Regions from separate parts of the Sporosarcina contaminans genome, predicted to be linked through region 2. Evidence: a T-box and tRNA genes for the amino acid it is inferred to sense, from the RefSeq annotation. Region 2 holds a T-box; the other holds one or more tRNA genes.
What was found. A T-box is a leader RNA that pairs with one kind of tRNA and senses whether it is charged. The one in region 2 lies ahead of serS (serine--tRNA ligase), so its partner is inferred to be a tRNA-Ser.
Positions count from the first base shown of each region.

Region 1: it encodes a tRNA-Ser, which carries the amino acid that the T-box ahead of serS (serine--tRNA ligase) is inferred to sense. The anticodon was not compared.

Region 1 covers NZ_JBHTLT010000125.1:6,310-13,775, forward strand. Annotated here, with positions in the region: gene cydD (thiol reductant ABC exporter subunit CydD) at 1-762, shown strand, start outside; gene cydC (thiol reductant ABC exporter subunit CydC) at 759-2,486, shown strand; gene ACFQ38_RS15580 (DedA family protein) at 2,650-3,135, opposite strand; gene asd (archaetidylserine decarboxylase) at 3,233-4,012, opposite strand; gene pssA (CDP-diacylglycerol--serine O-phosphatidyltransferase) at 4,181-4,714, shown strand; tRNA gene ACFQ38_RS15595 (tRNA-Ser) at 4,848-4,938, shown strand; gene ACFQ38_RS15600 (hypothetical protein) at 5,976-6,164, shown strand; gene recQ (DNA helicase RecQ) at 6,443-7,466, shown strand, end outside.
Region 2 covers NZ_JBHTLT010000106.1:5,362-12,827, forward strand. Annotated here, with positions in the region: gene ACFQ38_RS12975 (deoxynucleoside kinase) at 9-677, opposite strand; gene ACFQ38_RS12980 (deoxynucleoside kinase) at 674-1,309, opposite strand; gene tadA (tRNA adenosine(34) deaminase TadA) at 1,404-1,886, shown strand; gene ACFQ38_RS12990 (hypothetical protein) at 2,051-2,353, shown strand; gene serS (serine--tRNA ligase) at 2,417-3,691, opposite strand; T-box leader at 3,759-3,973, opposite strand; gene ACFQ38_RS13000 (NUDIX hydrolase) at 4,027-4,605, opposite strand; gene ACFQ38_RS13005 (hypothetical protein) at 4,976-5,134, opposite strand; gene pdxS (pyridoxal 5'-phosphate synthase lyase subunit PdxS) at 5,447-6,313, opposite strand; gene pdxR (MocR-like pyridoxine biosynthesis transcription factor PdxR) at 6,396-7,466, shown strand, end outside.

The DNA of each region.
Region 1 (7,466 bases), on a different contig from region 2:
CCTACATTGGAAGACTGGTCTGCAACGAGCAAATTAAAGTTGTCTGGGATCCAATATAGTTCAGAGGAAGGTCAGAAACTGTTGAGTGATATCAATATGTCTGTGACAGGCTATACGAAAGTTGGCGTAGTCGGAAGCTCGGGGGCGGGAAAATCGACATTGATTGATCTTTTATCAGGGTTTGCAGTTCCACAAACTGGCAAAATCACGATCGATGGCAACGAAGTGGATCATTTATTCATCCCTGACTGGCAACGTCAACTGACGTATATTCCTCAACATCCAACGATTCTGTCGGACAGTATAGAAGCCAATATAAAGCTTTATTCGCCTATGGCAACTGATGAGGAAGTTGAAAATGCAGTGCATAAAGCTGGTCTTTCTCGATTAGTGGCTTCGTTTCCTAACGGCTTAAAAGAAAAAATCGGGCAAGGGGGAAGAGTGTTAAGCGGCGGGGAAGAGCAGAGGGTAGCTGTCGCAAGGGCAATGCTTCAGGAACGTCCTATTCTTTTATTGGACGAACCGACCGCCCATCTTGATATTGAAACTGAGCATGATTTGAAAGAGTTGCTCTTGCCCCTAATGGAAAATAAACTGCTGTTTTTCGCAACACACCGTCTTCATTGGATGAAGCAAATGGATAGGATCATTGTCATGATGGATGGCGGCATTGCAGAAGTTGGGACGCATGATGAATTGCTGAAAGCGGGCGGCGTTTATACGAAACTTGTCCAAGCGCATCGAAAGGGGATGTCAGGATGAACAATGTACAAACTTATATCGTTCCCTATATGAAGAAATATAAGAAATTGATGGCTACGACAGTTTTATTAGGTCTATTAGCGATTCTGTCTGCGGCTATGTTGACATTTACGTCAGGATTTCTTATTTCAAAGACATCCCTTCGGCCGGAGACAATTTTATTAGTATATGTACCAATCGTCGCAGTGCGCGCTTTCGGTATTTCTCGTGCTGTGCTCCGCTATTTAGAGCGACTTGTCAGCCATGATGCGGTGCTTAAAATATTATCCGATATGCGAGTTGCACTTTATCGGGCTTTAGAGCCGCAGGCGCTGTTCATTCGTTCACGGTTCAAAACGGGCGACCTATTAGGAACGCTGTCCGATGATATTGAACATTTGCAAGATGTGTATATTCGAACGGTTTTTCCAACTTTAATCGGTCTATTTTTATTTGCGTTTGCCATCGTGACATTGTCGATTTTTGACTGGCTGTTCGGCCTGTTTTTAGCGATCTGCTTAGGCATTATCGTTTTTGTCTATCCGATGTTGTCATTGAACATTATGAAGAAGAGACAGCTTCAGGCAAAGGAATTGCATAGTATGTTATATGCCACGTTAACGGATGCGATCTTTGGCATTCGAGATTGGATTAGTAGTGGCAGAACGAATGAGTTGAGCAGCAATTTCATGAAGGCGAGCAAAGAAAGCTTTCATGCGAAACGAAAATTGACAGAGTATGATCAATCTCGTACATTCCAAATGCAATTGATTTCCGCGGCAATTGTTATTATTGTCGGAGTATGGGCAGGATTGAAAGCAGGTGAAGGCGTTATAATGCCAGTTTACATTGCGGCGTTTACATTAGTAGTGATTCCAATTGTAGAAGCGCTCATGCCCATTTCTCACGCGGTAGAGAGGATTCCTCATTATGACGAGTCTTTGAAGCGTTTGGAAGCAATCGATCAGCATAGTCCTGAGGTGCAAACAGAACAAGAGGAAAATAAGCTGTTGCGATCGATTGATATTCGTTTGGACAGCGTCTCTTATCGCTACTCGAATGAACAAGCAGACGCTGTTCATAATATTTCTTTGTCAATTCCTCAAGGACGGAAAATCGCTATTTTAGGGAAAAGTGGTGCAGGTAAATCTACACTTATGCAGCTGCTTTTAGGTACTTTGCAGCCAACAAATGGAAAGATAACGCTAAATGGGAAAGAGGCAGCTTTAAAAGGTGATCGTATTTTCGATCAGATTGGAGTATTGGAGCAAAAACCTTATTTATTTGCCACGACTGTCGCAAACAATATAAAGCTTGGCAATGCTTCCGCAACTATGGAAGAGATTGAAAAGGTTATCGGGCAAGTCGGCTTAACAAAGTATATGCAATCATTGCCAAAAGGCTTGCATACACAAATGGAAGAAACCGGGCAGCGTTTTTCCGGGGGAGAGCGGCAACGCATTGCGCTGTCTCGAATCCTATTAAAAGATACTCCTGTCGTTATTTTGGATGAACCGACAGTCGGCTTGGATCCAGAGACGGAAAATGCTTTAATTGAGACGATCTTTGATGCACTTGCTGGAAAAACAATCATTTGGATTACACATCATCTTTCTGGCATGGAAAAAATGGATAGCATTCTTTTCATGGAAGAAGGATCGATTGTTATGGAAGGTTCGCATGATGAGTTGTTAGCAACGAATACACGATATCGAAAGCTGTATGAGTTAGATAAAGGCTTATAATAAAGGATACGACCGAGAGTGTCTGCCAATAAAAGTTGTGCAGCAAAGTACTGTATTAAAATGACGTATGTTGAAGTTTGATTTGTTTTAAGGTTTTCTGTATATCCACAAAAATAAAGTTGCTGCCAAATGTCTAATAAACTTTGTCAGCAACTTTTTATTTTCAAAAAGGAAGTTTGATGAAATAGCCTATGGATAGACAAATAATAGAAGAGATAAACGTACCAATCGCGGCAAACAGCAAGTATGTTTTCATCTCCATGTTAGCTGTGCCCGATAAATAACAAACGATATGCCGCATGCCCGGTACGAAATAGCCGATCGTAACCGTCAAAGCACCGTATTTTTCAAAGTATCGTTCGACAATTTTCAACCTTTTTGGTGAAAGACTAATCCATTTGCCATATTTCTGAATAAGTGGCTTACCAATTTTCCTTCCTAACGTATAGGTGAATATGGTGCCTGTCATAACACCTAAAATTGTAAGAATCATGGCGATGAAATAATTAAACGTGCCAATTGCTGAAAGGTGGCCGATAAACGCGACGATAATTTCGTCGGGCACTGGCAAGCCGAATATGCCAAGTGCCAAAAAAATAAAGGTGGAAAAGTATCCATAATGGACGATCAATTCTTGAAGCTGTAACATTTTCATTCCCCATCTGTTTGTAATCTCGTAGTAAACATCTTTTGGATGTGTAATGCACATCTTTTATTCAGAAAGCAATCAGAAAGCATGAAGTTCACTATACACTCCATTCTCCGACTGCCTGCCCCAATTTCACTTCCGTATTTGCGGAAATTAAAGGTGTAAATGAGTCATTACGCTCCATAAACAAAATGACGGTCGATCCGAAAGAAAAATATCCGAAATCCTCGCCTTTTTTACATTCCTTCGATGAATCGTTTATATGGATACTATTGACGTTCAAAGCACCGACTTTGACGACAGCAATTCTTCCGAAAGAAGTCATCATTTCGGAAATGAGACGGTAGTTCGTTGCAAAAGGTCTATTGCCTAAGCGTAAACCTAAATCATTTACCGGAAATGAGGTCGTGCCTAATGCATATCTTGATAGCAATTCACCGTCTATCGGGTAATGAAAATGATGATAATGGCTTGGAGAAAGGTAAAAAATGAAAAAAAATCCGTTTTTATAAGGGATTGCCCTCTTTTCATCCCCAAAAATATCTTTTATACTATATAGATGGTCCTTAATTTTAAATGATTGGTTAGGGCCGATTTTTTCAGCGGCGCTCACAAAGCCATCGACCGGAGAAATGATAATATTGCTTCTTTCATCAATATGGCGGGAACCTTTTTTCAAGTTGCGCGTAAAATATGCTTGAAGGCTGTCATAATATGCCACCGGAAATTCTGCTTCATCTTGATTGATGCGGTATGTTTTTGCGAAAGGCCTAATCAGCTTGCGGCTGAAGCGTGAGCGGGTGATAAATTGCAACATCGATGAAGACACTGGATGACCAGTCAATTCGACGAAATAGTTGAATAGCGCTTTTTTCATGACATCATTCTCCAATGCTTAAATATCCGAATTGGATAAGTATAATGAAGTACAAATAGTTTTAGAACTTCCGTATACGATAATAGCTGATTTGTCGATATTTATCTACCATATTATAGACAGAAACTGTCATGCAACATAAATAAAATATAGAATGGAGGGAATCTTATGTTTTTATCGAGATATTTTGATTATACGAAGTTAAAAGGACAAATGGCGAATGCAATTACATTGCTGAATCTCAGCTTCGGAATTATTGCTATTATTCTTATTGCGAAAGAACTTAGTCATATGAGCCTTGTTTTTATTTTCTTGGCGGCTTTGTTTGACCGGTTTGACGGCCTCGTTGCAAGACGCTTCCATTGTGAATCCTTATTCGGGAAAGAATTGGACTCGCTAAGCGACCTCGTATCGTTTGGTGTAGCACCGGCGTTATTGATTTACATGACTGATTTATCGTCGATGCTTTGGGTCGGGATCGGAGCGACCGTTTTCTACATTCTATCTGGTGCTGTTCGTCTCGCACGTTACAATGTAAAAGAGTTTGACGGATCTTTCTATGGCCTTCCAATTACAGTCGCTGGCGTTATATTGGCATTATGTTATTTCTTAAGCCCTTATATGGCAGCTCCTTATTTCGTTATCATCATGGTCGTATTAGGCATCATGATGGTGAGCAATTTCAGGATCGCAAAAATATAAATATGCGAGGTGGTCACTGTCGTGGAAAGTACAAGCATCTTTCCCGACAGCTTGATCATTTCATATCTTTTTTCAAATTAAAAACTTTACAGGATCGATTGAAATTTTATATAATAAATTTTGTGATCCATACGGAGATGTACCCAAGAGGCTGAAGGGGACTGACTCGAAATCAGTTAGGGCGTTCACGCGCCGCGGGGGTTCAAATCCTCTCATCTCCGCCATACATATTCAAGCTTTGATATGACAACCTTTCTGAAAGTACTAGCATACTTTTGGAATAAAAGGGTTGTCATTTTGTTTTAAAATGCACAATTTGCGCTGGTCGTCAGTCGATTTCAGCTTTGTTTTCATGATCCTCAAGTCTTAAAAAAACAGCAGCTGTAAACAAACGTTTGGAATGTTTCAGGCGAATTAATGATTGTCAATCCATTTTTCACCTGTAATTTTTTCAAATAGTTCTGCTGACTTACTATTTGTTAATTGTGCGTATTTGCTTTCACCTTCTATAATAAGTTCCACTTTATCTTAGTCTGGACTAATCCATAGGTCATAAATTAACTTTTTTGAACCAGATTCTTCATTTTCCTTTAAATAGAATTTGTAATGTGGATAGCTTGCCATTTCTACTTTTGAATTTTCTCATCTAATGTCACTACGTATTTCTTTGATTTTTTGTATTTCATGATCATTAGTTATTTCTTTGATATGTTCATATTTATCTCTTCTCCTAAACGTTTTTCTACTATAATCTTTAATTCCTTATTCTGTTCTATAATCCCATTTTTCTCATTTTTAATTCAATTGGAACACCCTGCAATAAGAATTGACAATACACTAATACATGCAATGAACTGTTTGTAATGTTTTAGTACGGTCACTCCTCGCATAAAATTTGACGAGTATTATTTAGAGAATTTTCGGGGAGTTGCTTGCATGTATAAATCACAATGCCCTTAATATAATAGTCAATTCTTGCTCGCCTGGGAGTGGGACTTTCGGATAGGTTATCGATTGTAAGCAGCATTCAGGAACATCCAGCATAAATTATCAAATTGTAAATAATACGCCTGCTGCATAGGTTGGTTATATTAGGGAAGAGGCTAAAAAAATTCTGCAACGCTCTCATATAGGTAACTAATAGGGTTTGAACTCGGAATTGTGTACCGGGATCAGACCTTTTGCATTCTTCACCGAAACATTTCATTTTCTTTGGATGAACTGCCGCCTCTCTGTTATTCTATAAGAAGGAATGATGTAAATGTCCGGACCATCTTCAAAGCAATTGCAAGCTTATCCCGCAATCCATAAGGGCAGACTTTCCGGTGCTGTCAGCAAGATGGAACTGCCGTTCGACTATTTGCAAATATATAAACTGCTAACCGTACCGCCGATGAGCGGATCGATTTTTGGAAAACGAGAGCAATTGGCCATGGAGATGCGGAATTAGAAGGTTTACATAAGGAAATTACAGCCTAGCCTATTGAAACGATCGTCGACTGACAAAGGACGATGATTTACAGCGCGTCAATTTGAAAAATGTAAAGAAGTATGGGGGCTAAGCCCATCTGTGCTACGGGAGTTTTATGCAACGATAGAAGTGAGTGAATTCCTTAGCAGGGAAGAAGTACGTTTGTTGTTAGAGTAAAGCCCGCACCGCTTTTTGGTGCTTTTTTCTTTGAGTATTTCGTTAGACAGACGCTATTACAAAATCTATTAAAAAAAGAGGTGATTTCAATCGAACGTGCATTATCTGTTCTCTCATCCTATTTTGGTTTTTCTTCATTCCGAACAGGTCAGGAAAATGCTATCCGCAACGTTTTGAATGGAAAGGACACGCTCTGTGTCATGCCAACTGGGGGCGGGAAGTCAATATGCTATCAAGTGCCTGCCCTCATAATGGAGGGAACTGTATTAGTCGTTTCTCCCCTTATTTCATTAATGAAAGACCAAGTGGATGCTCTCCATCAAGTCGGTATTCCAGCTGCTTATATTAATAGCACGTTATCCAGTGAGGAGTATTTTGGTACGTTGGAAAATGCGCAAGCAGGTATGTATCGGCTGTTATACGTTGCTCCTGAACGTTTCGATTCCCCTTCCTTCATTCAACAGCTCAGCAAAATGGAAATACCGATGATCGCAATTGATGAGGCGCACTGTATTTCCCAATGGGGACATGATTTCAGGCCGAGCTATCGGATGATGAGCAAAGTGATTGGAGCATTTGAGAAAAAACCGATTGTCCTTGCGTTGACCGCGACTGCAACCCCAGCAGTGCGTGATGATATATGTGAACAGCTTCGCATTGATCCGGAACATACCGTAATGACCGGCTTCGAACGAAGTAACTTAACCTTTTCTGTCATTAAAGGACAAGACCGGGAAAAATATGTGAAAGATTATGTAAAGAAAAATGAAGGGGAAGCTGGTATTATTTATGCGGCTACCCGCAAAGCGGTCGATCAGTTGTATACCGTCCTGAAAAAAAGTGGAACGCCTGTTGCAAAATATCATGCGGGGCTTTCTGATTTGGAACGTCAATCTGAGCAGGACCGATTTTTGATGGATGAGGCAAAAGTGATGATTGCAACGAATGCATTTGGAATGGGCATTGATAAATCGAATATTCGCTATGTGATCCATTATCAAATGCCAAAAAATATGGAGAGCTATTATCAAGAAGCGGGGCGCGCAGGAAGAGACGGACTGGATAGTGAATGCACATTGCTTTTTTCTTCGCAGGATGTGTTAA
Region 2 (7,466 bases):
TTCATGTTTCATTTTTTCAAGGCTGTCGACACATGTAGCATATTGCCTATCCGTTCGACAATTGTTTCCACTTCATGTGGATCTTTCATAAGATCGTATTCCGTAATATCGATGCGCAGCACAGGACATGCATTGAAAGAATCAATCCATGTTTCATATCTATGATGTAGCTCTTCCCAGTAGGAAATCGGAGTCTGTTGCTCCATTTCACGACCACGTTCCTGAATTCTGTTTAAAATTGTCTCAAAAGGGCCATCTAAATAGACTAACAGATCGGGATGAGGGAAATAAGGCGTCATAACCATAGCGTCAAATAATTTCGTATAGGTATCAAAATCGACCGGGTCCATTGTTCCTTTATCTTTATGCATTTTCGCAAAGATGCCAGTATCTTCATAAATTGATCGGTCTTGAATAAAACCACCGCCATATTCAAAAATCCGTTTTTGTTCCTTGAATCGCTCCGCCAAAAAATAGATTTGCAAGTGGAAGCTCCATTTTTCAAAATCATCATAAAACCGATCAAGATATGGATTTTCATCTACATTCTCCAAAGATGTCCGAAAGCCTAAAGCATCTGCAAGCGCTTTTGTCATCGTTGACTTACCAGCTCCGACCGTACCTGCAATCGTAATGACCGCGTTTTTCGGAATCCCATATTGTTCACGTAAATTCATCGTGTTTCTCCTTTTCGTATCGTCTCATCCACTTGTCGCAAAATCATGCGTAAGTCTTCTTCAGAATCCACAAAATCTAATTCATCTCCATTAAAACGAAGTACTATGATTTCAGGATGAGTATTTTCAAAATCCATCATGAATTGCTCATAATCAAGTGACAGTTGTTCTAAATAAGAGGGAGCGATATGCTTTTCAAAATCTCTTCCCCGCATGTCGATTCGTTTCTGCAATGTATCCAACGATGCGTGCAAGTAAATAATGATATTCGGTGCAGGCATGTCCCGCAATAATATATGGTAAATCTCTTCGTACTTTCTGAACTCTTCAGCAGGCAATGTACGTCTTGCAAAAATCAGGTTTTTAAATAGATGGTAATCAGCTACGACAGGAATTTGCTGTGATAAGTAATTCTTTTTTATATCACCTAACTGCTTATATCGGTTACATAGAAAAAACATTTCGGTCTGGAAGCTCCATTCCTCGATGTTCTCGTAGAATTTATTTAAAAAAGGATTTTCATCCACAATTTCTCGTAATGGATGGAATTTTTGCTCGTCGGCAATCGCCATGGCTAGCGTCGTTTTGCCGACGCCGATCGGGCCCTCCACCGCAATAAACGGCACTGACATAATATAATCTCCTTCTGATTTGTCGATTTCTGCATTTTATTTTACCATAGGGATAGATTGAAACATAGTTGCCTTTAAGTCGGGAGCGAAAATAATGGATGTGTTTGAGCAAGATTGCCAATTCATGCGAATGGCTATTGAAGAAGCAAAAAAGGCGGAGACGATTGGTGAAGTGCCAATTGGAGCCGTCATCGTAAAAGATGGAAACGTTATTGCAAAGGGATATAATTTGCGGGAGACATCACAAAATGCCGTCACACATGCGGAATTATCCGCCATACAAGATGCTTGTAAAGCATTAGGCAGCTGGCGATTGGAAGAAACTACTTTATACGTAACATTAGAGCCTTGCCCAATGTGTGCAGGCGCTATTTTACAATCGAGAATACCACGTGTCGTCTATGGTGCACGGGATCCAAAGGGCGGCTGCGTTGATTCCTTATATCGGCTGCTAAATGATCCGCGCTTTAATCATGAATGCGAAGTGGCTGAGGGCGTATTATCGGATGAATGCGGGCAAATGCTGTCAACGTTCTTCCGAAATCTACGCTTGAAAAAGAAACAAGAAAGACAATAATTTCAGACTGTAACAAAGTATTTTTTTACTTTGTCTACAGTCTTTTTAAGGTTTTGTAGACATGAGATAGGGGTAACGGTATTCAAAACAAAATTGAATTTGGTGCAAATTTGCCGGTGTCTGATAAATTTCCAAAAGACTTCTATATACCAAGAGACTCCACAGTGATTGGATCAATTGAAATTGAAAACGGGGATGTGCAGCATACCATTGTTCTTAAAGGCAATTTAGATGCTGTAGCACAGGAGTATATAGCCGGATTCTCAAAAGGAAATTTTGATAAGGTAGAAGAAGTGGACAATATTGCTGAAATAAATAATGACTTAAATAAAGAGGCGGACGCAACCGAATTTAAAAAGCGTTACAAGCAATTAAAGGAGAGTCCAACTATTTTGTCGGTCGCGGTTCTAAAAAAGATGGAGATGTCATCGGTATTTTATATTCCCAACAGCAAAAGAAACAATTAAAAACAACAGATGAAGGTGCGCAACCTTCATCTGTTTCTTTTAAGGGGTTAATATAACTGTTTTTTACTTAATAACTTCTACTCCACGCATATAGGGACGCAGAACTTCTGGCACGATAACAGAGCCGTCTTCCTGTTGGAAATTTTCAAGAATTGCAGCAACCGTACGGCCAATTGCAAGCCCGCTGCCGTTCAATGTATGAACAAATTCCGGTTTCGCACCTTGCTCGCGACGGAAACGAATTGAAGCACGTCTCGCTTGGAAGTCTTCAAAATTGGAGCAAGAAGAAATTTCACGATACGTGTTTTGTGTTGGGATCCACACTTCTATATCGTATTTCTTCGCCGCCGTGAATCCAAGATCCGCTGTGCACATTTTCAAGACGCGATACGGAAGGCCCAATAATTGAAGCACTTTTTCCGCATGCCCTGTCAGTTTTTCCAATTCGTCATAAGACTCTTCAGGCTTCACAAAACGGACAAGCTCGACTTTATTGAATTGATGCTGGCGTATCAACCCACGTGTGTCACGGCCTGCAGATCCCGCTTCAGATCGAAAATTTGTGCTGTACGCAGTGTAAGCGATCGGCAACTGTGCCCCATCAAGGATCTCATCACGATAATAATTCGTCACAGGAACTTCAGAAGTCGGTATTAGGAAATAATCTTCTTCTTCAACCAAAAATGCATCTTCTTCAAACTTCGGAAGCTGTCCAGTTCCCGTTAAGCTCGTACGGTTTACTAAATATGGCGGCAGCATCTCTTCGTATCCATGCTCCGTCACATGTAAATCAAGCATAAAGCTGATCAAAGCACGCTCTAATGTTGCCCCAAGACCGCGGTAAAAGACAAAGCGGCTGCCGGTCACTTTTGCTGCACGCTCAAAATCAAGCATATTCAAATCTGTGCCAATTTCCCAATGTGGCTTCGGTTCAAATCCGAACTCAGTCTTCTCTCCCCATGTGCGTACTACTACGTTATCATCCTCACTATCTCCAACGGGAACAGACTCATGCGGGATATTCGGAATACGCATCATCACATAATTCAAGTCTTCTTCAACTTGGTGCAATTGCTCATCAAGCTTCTTAATTTCATCGCCGACTTCACGCATCCGTGCGATTGTCTCATCCGCATTTTCCTTATTGCGCTTCATTTCAGCCACTTTTTGCGAAACCTCGTTCCGCTCCGCTTTAAGCACTTCCACTTTTGCAATCAAATCACGTCTTTTTTCATCAAGACCAACAAACTTATCCAAGTCCGTCAAATCTTCTCCACGTTTCGTAAGCTTCTCTTTCACTTCATCGAAATTCGCTCGAAGCAACTTAATGTCTAACATAGATGATTCCTCCTTAAATGATTGTTGACGAAAATTTTCGGACACAAAAAAAGCCCTCTATCCCCATAATAGGGACGAGAACTACCCGCGTTGCCACCCAAATTGACCAGCAAAATAGCTGATCCACTCTTTGAAATAACGGTTCAATGTCCGGCTGGGCTTACTGAGATTTCAACCCGGCTACTCAGGGACGGATTCACAAGTGTTTTTTACCGACTTGCACCACCCGCCGGCTCTCTCTAAAAAAACATGCTCGTTACTGCTTCCCATCATCGTCTTCTATTTGAAATTAAGAACACTTTACTATATCCTGCCCTATTTGGCAAGGTTCGAAACTATTTTATAACAAAATGTTTCGCCATCGTGCGGAAATATTCTGTTTCATGTGGAACAAAATCGGTCAACAAAATTTCTGAAACCTCGTCGGTTTTAATGTTTCTGCATCGCACGTTTGCTACTTCACCGTGGAACAACGCTGCCAAGCTTTGAATTTCAACTGCATGAATACTATCGACTTCTTCCTGTTGCAAAATAAAATCATCCGGCATGAAAGTTGATTGATACAAGAATACATTCGCAAATTCATTGTCAATAAAATAAGGGAGCCGAATTGTATCTTGGACAAACCCCATATTGCTCAGCTTCGAGTAATCAACTTTTATCCCGATCTCTTCCTCCACTTCACGAATTCCGTCCATTACTTCTTCTTGAGCAAGCAGATGCCCTGCGGCTGTTATATCATACAAATTAGGGAATTCCTTCTTATCAGCGCTACGCTTTTGGATATATACATGATCATCATCCATAAGCCAGCAATGGAATGTTTCATGCCACAAACCTTTCTCATGAATCGTATCCCGATTTTCATCATACAAATACTGATACTTTTCATCAAATACTTTTAGTCGTTCCACCAATGGACATCACCCTTCAGCAAAAAGGCTGCATACCTGCAATAGCCAATCCGATATTTGAAATCTATAGTTGTTCTACATACGGTTATTCATTGCCATTCAATATCATCTCATGCGGAACCAAAAAAATCACTACGCCGAGCTGAATGATGCCTCAGCTACTTTTACTTTACTTCATCTCGGACCATAAAATTTATTGACGATAAAAGTAAGCTTAAAAATTGCATAATGTTCTTCAAGATCTCATAAAATTCATGCAGCCAAGCAAAAAGACAACAACCGCGCATAAATTTGGTTCACACACTCATTTATTTCTCCATAAGTATCATTCAGTGCTTACAATGCAAAAAAGTTTTTCTCCCCATCTGCTTTATTTATCCAGCGAGTAATCATGAATGACATCTTCTGCCGCCGTGCCTGCCTTCACTACAATATACCTGCTATACACTTCTATGAAATCTATATTGCCTTCCATCTCATCCACTAATTCAAAACAGTCCAAAACTTGTACGAAGTGCCACGTCGTCATTCGCCTTCTGCATTTTCATAGGCAAGTTCTTTTGTTAGATTCCCCCAATGCTCAATGACTTTATTTGCAGCTATTCCTTTCTCTCCGCACGAACGATCATAATCGCTTCTTCATATGTCTTCCTATCCCTTAGCGTATTTAACCAAATATTTTACTAAATAAATTTTATCCACTGTTTCACCATCCATTCAATTATCCTTTAATACGTTACTATGAATCGTACCTTTGAATGTTTCAAAACATTTAATACAAACTTATATCCATAAAAAAGCCAGAGCACACATCGTATGCTCTGGCCCTATTTGCTTGGAATTAAACGCCACGTCCTGCCATCAATTCGCTTTCTGGAAGCTTACTAATTTCCAAACCTTTCATTGGCGTTCCGATATCTTTGGATAAATCACCAATCAATGCATAGTTCCGGAAATCTTCCGTTGCCATTACAATTGCACGGGCGAATTTTTCAGGGTTATCCGATTTAAAGATGCCAGATCCGACGAATACGCCATCAGCTCCTAATTCCATCATCAGTGCCGCATCAGCAGGTGTTGCTACACCGCCTGCTGCATAATTTGTGACAGGTAGGCGCTTCGCTTCACGGATTGCGAGCAGCACGTCATATGGTGCCGCTAAATCTCTCGCAGCTACCATCAATTCGTCATTATTCATATGGACGATTTGATTCACTTGCGCATTCACTTGTCGGAGATGACGAACCGCTTCAACGATATTGCCCGTTCCCGGCTCCCCTTTCGTCCGAAGCATCTTCGCTCCTTCTCCAAGACGGCGTGCGGCCTCTCCTAAGTTACGAGCACCGCAAACAAACGGAACTTTATAATCGCTCTTCAATAAATGAAACTCATCGTCCGCCGGTGTCAACACTTCACTTTCATCAATATAATCGACGCCCATTGCTTCTAATACTCTTGCCTCTGAAATGTGGCCGATGCGCACTTTCGCCATGACGGGAATAGAAACTGCCTTTTGTACTTCTTCCACGATACGTGGATCTGCCATGCGTGCTACACCGCCTGCTGCACGAATATCCGAAGGAACGCGTTCAAGTGCCATCACTGCAACTGCGCCTGCCGCCTCCGCCACTTTTGCCTGCTCTGCATTAATAACATCCATAATAACGCCGCCATATTTGAAATCCATTTTATCCTTCCCCCTTTTCATATTGTTCAGTATAATAGATTATGACCATATTGAAATACTCAGTTTCAGATTAATTGAAAGGGTCAGATTGGAGGAGAGACTTTTGGAAATGCTGCTTATTGAATTACATAAAGACAATCATATCCCGCTATATGAGCAAATTTACCAACAAATACGCAAAGACATTACAGACGGTAAATTATCTGTTGGTGAAAAACTTCCTTCCAAGCGGAAACTAGCCGAGTTTTTATCCATAAGTCAAACAACTGTCGAATTGTCATACGGGCAACTTCTTGCTGAAGGATTTATTACATCGGAGCCTCGAAAGGGCTACTTTGTCCAAGCAATTGAAGAACTGTCCTATGTTGATATAGTTCACTTGTCTCCTCAACAGAAATGGTCCTCTCAAAAATACGAGATCGATTTTTCCCCGGGAAGAATTGACACAGACGCTTTTCCATTCAAACTTTGGCGCAAATATGCCAAAGAGGTTATCGATGAGTCTTCAAAGCATTTGCTCTTGTTAGGTCATCCTCATGGTGACCCGGAATTAAGACAGGAAATTGCACGCTATTTGTACCACTCTCGAGGGGTTGATTGCAAACCTGAACAAATTATTGTTGGATCTGGAACAGAGCAGCTTATGCCTCTGCTCATACGGCTATTGGGCCCAGAAGCTGCTTATGCGATTGAAGATCCCGGCTATCCGCTCACACACCATGTGTTTTACCATAATAATAGGGAGGCCATACCGATTGCTGTAGATGATGAAGGAATGGACGTACGAGCCTTACAGCGCTCTGGAGCATCAATTGCTTACGTGACACCTTCCCATCAGTTTCCGACCGGCACAGTGCTCTCTGCGGCGCGTAGAACGGCATTATTAAACTGGGCCTCTTCCAAAGAAGCACATTTTATTATCGAAGATGATTACGACAGCGAATTTCGCTATACTGGTCGACCGATCCCTTCCTTGCAAGGTATGGACAAGGCTGGTAAAGTCATTTACTTAAGTACATTTTCAAAATCACTTATGCCTTCTATGCGCATTGCTTATATGGTGTTGCCTCCACTATTGCTTGATCGGTATGAAAAAGCATTTATCCATTATTCATCGACAGTACCTCGACTCGATCAGCACACGCTTGCCCGTTTTATGGCAGATGGACATTTC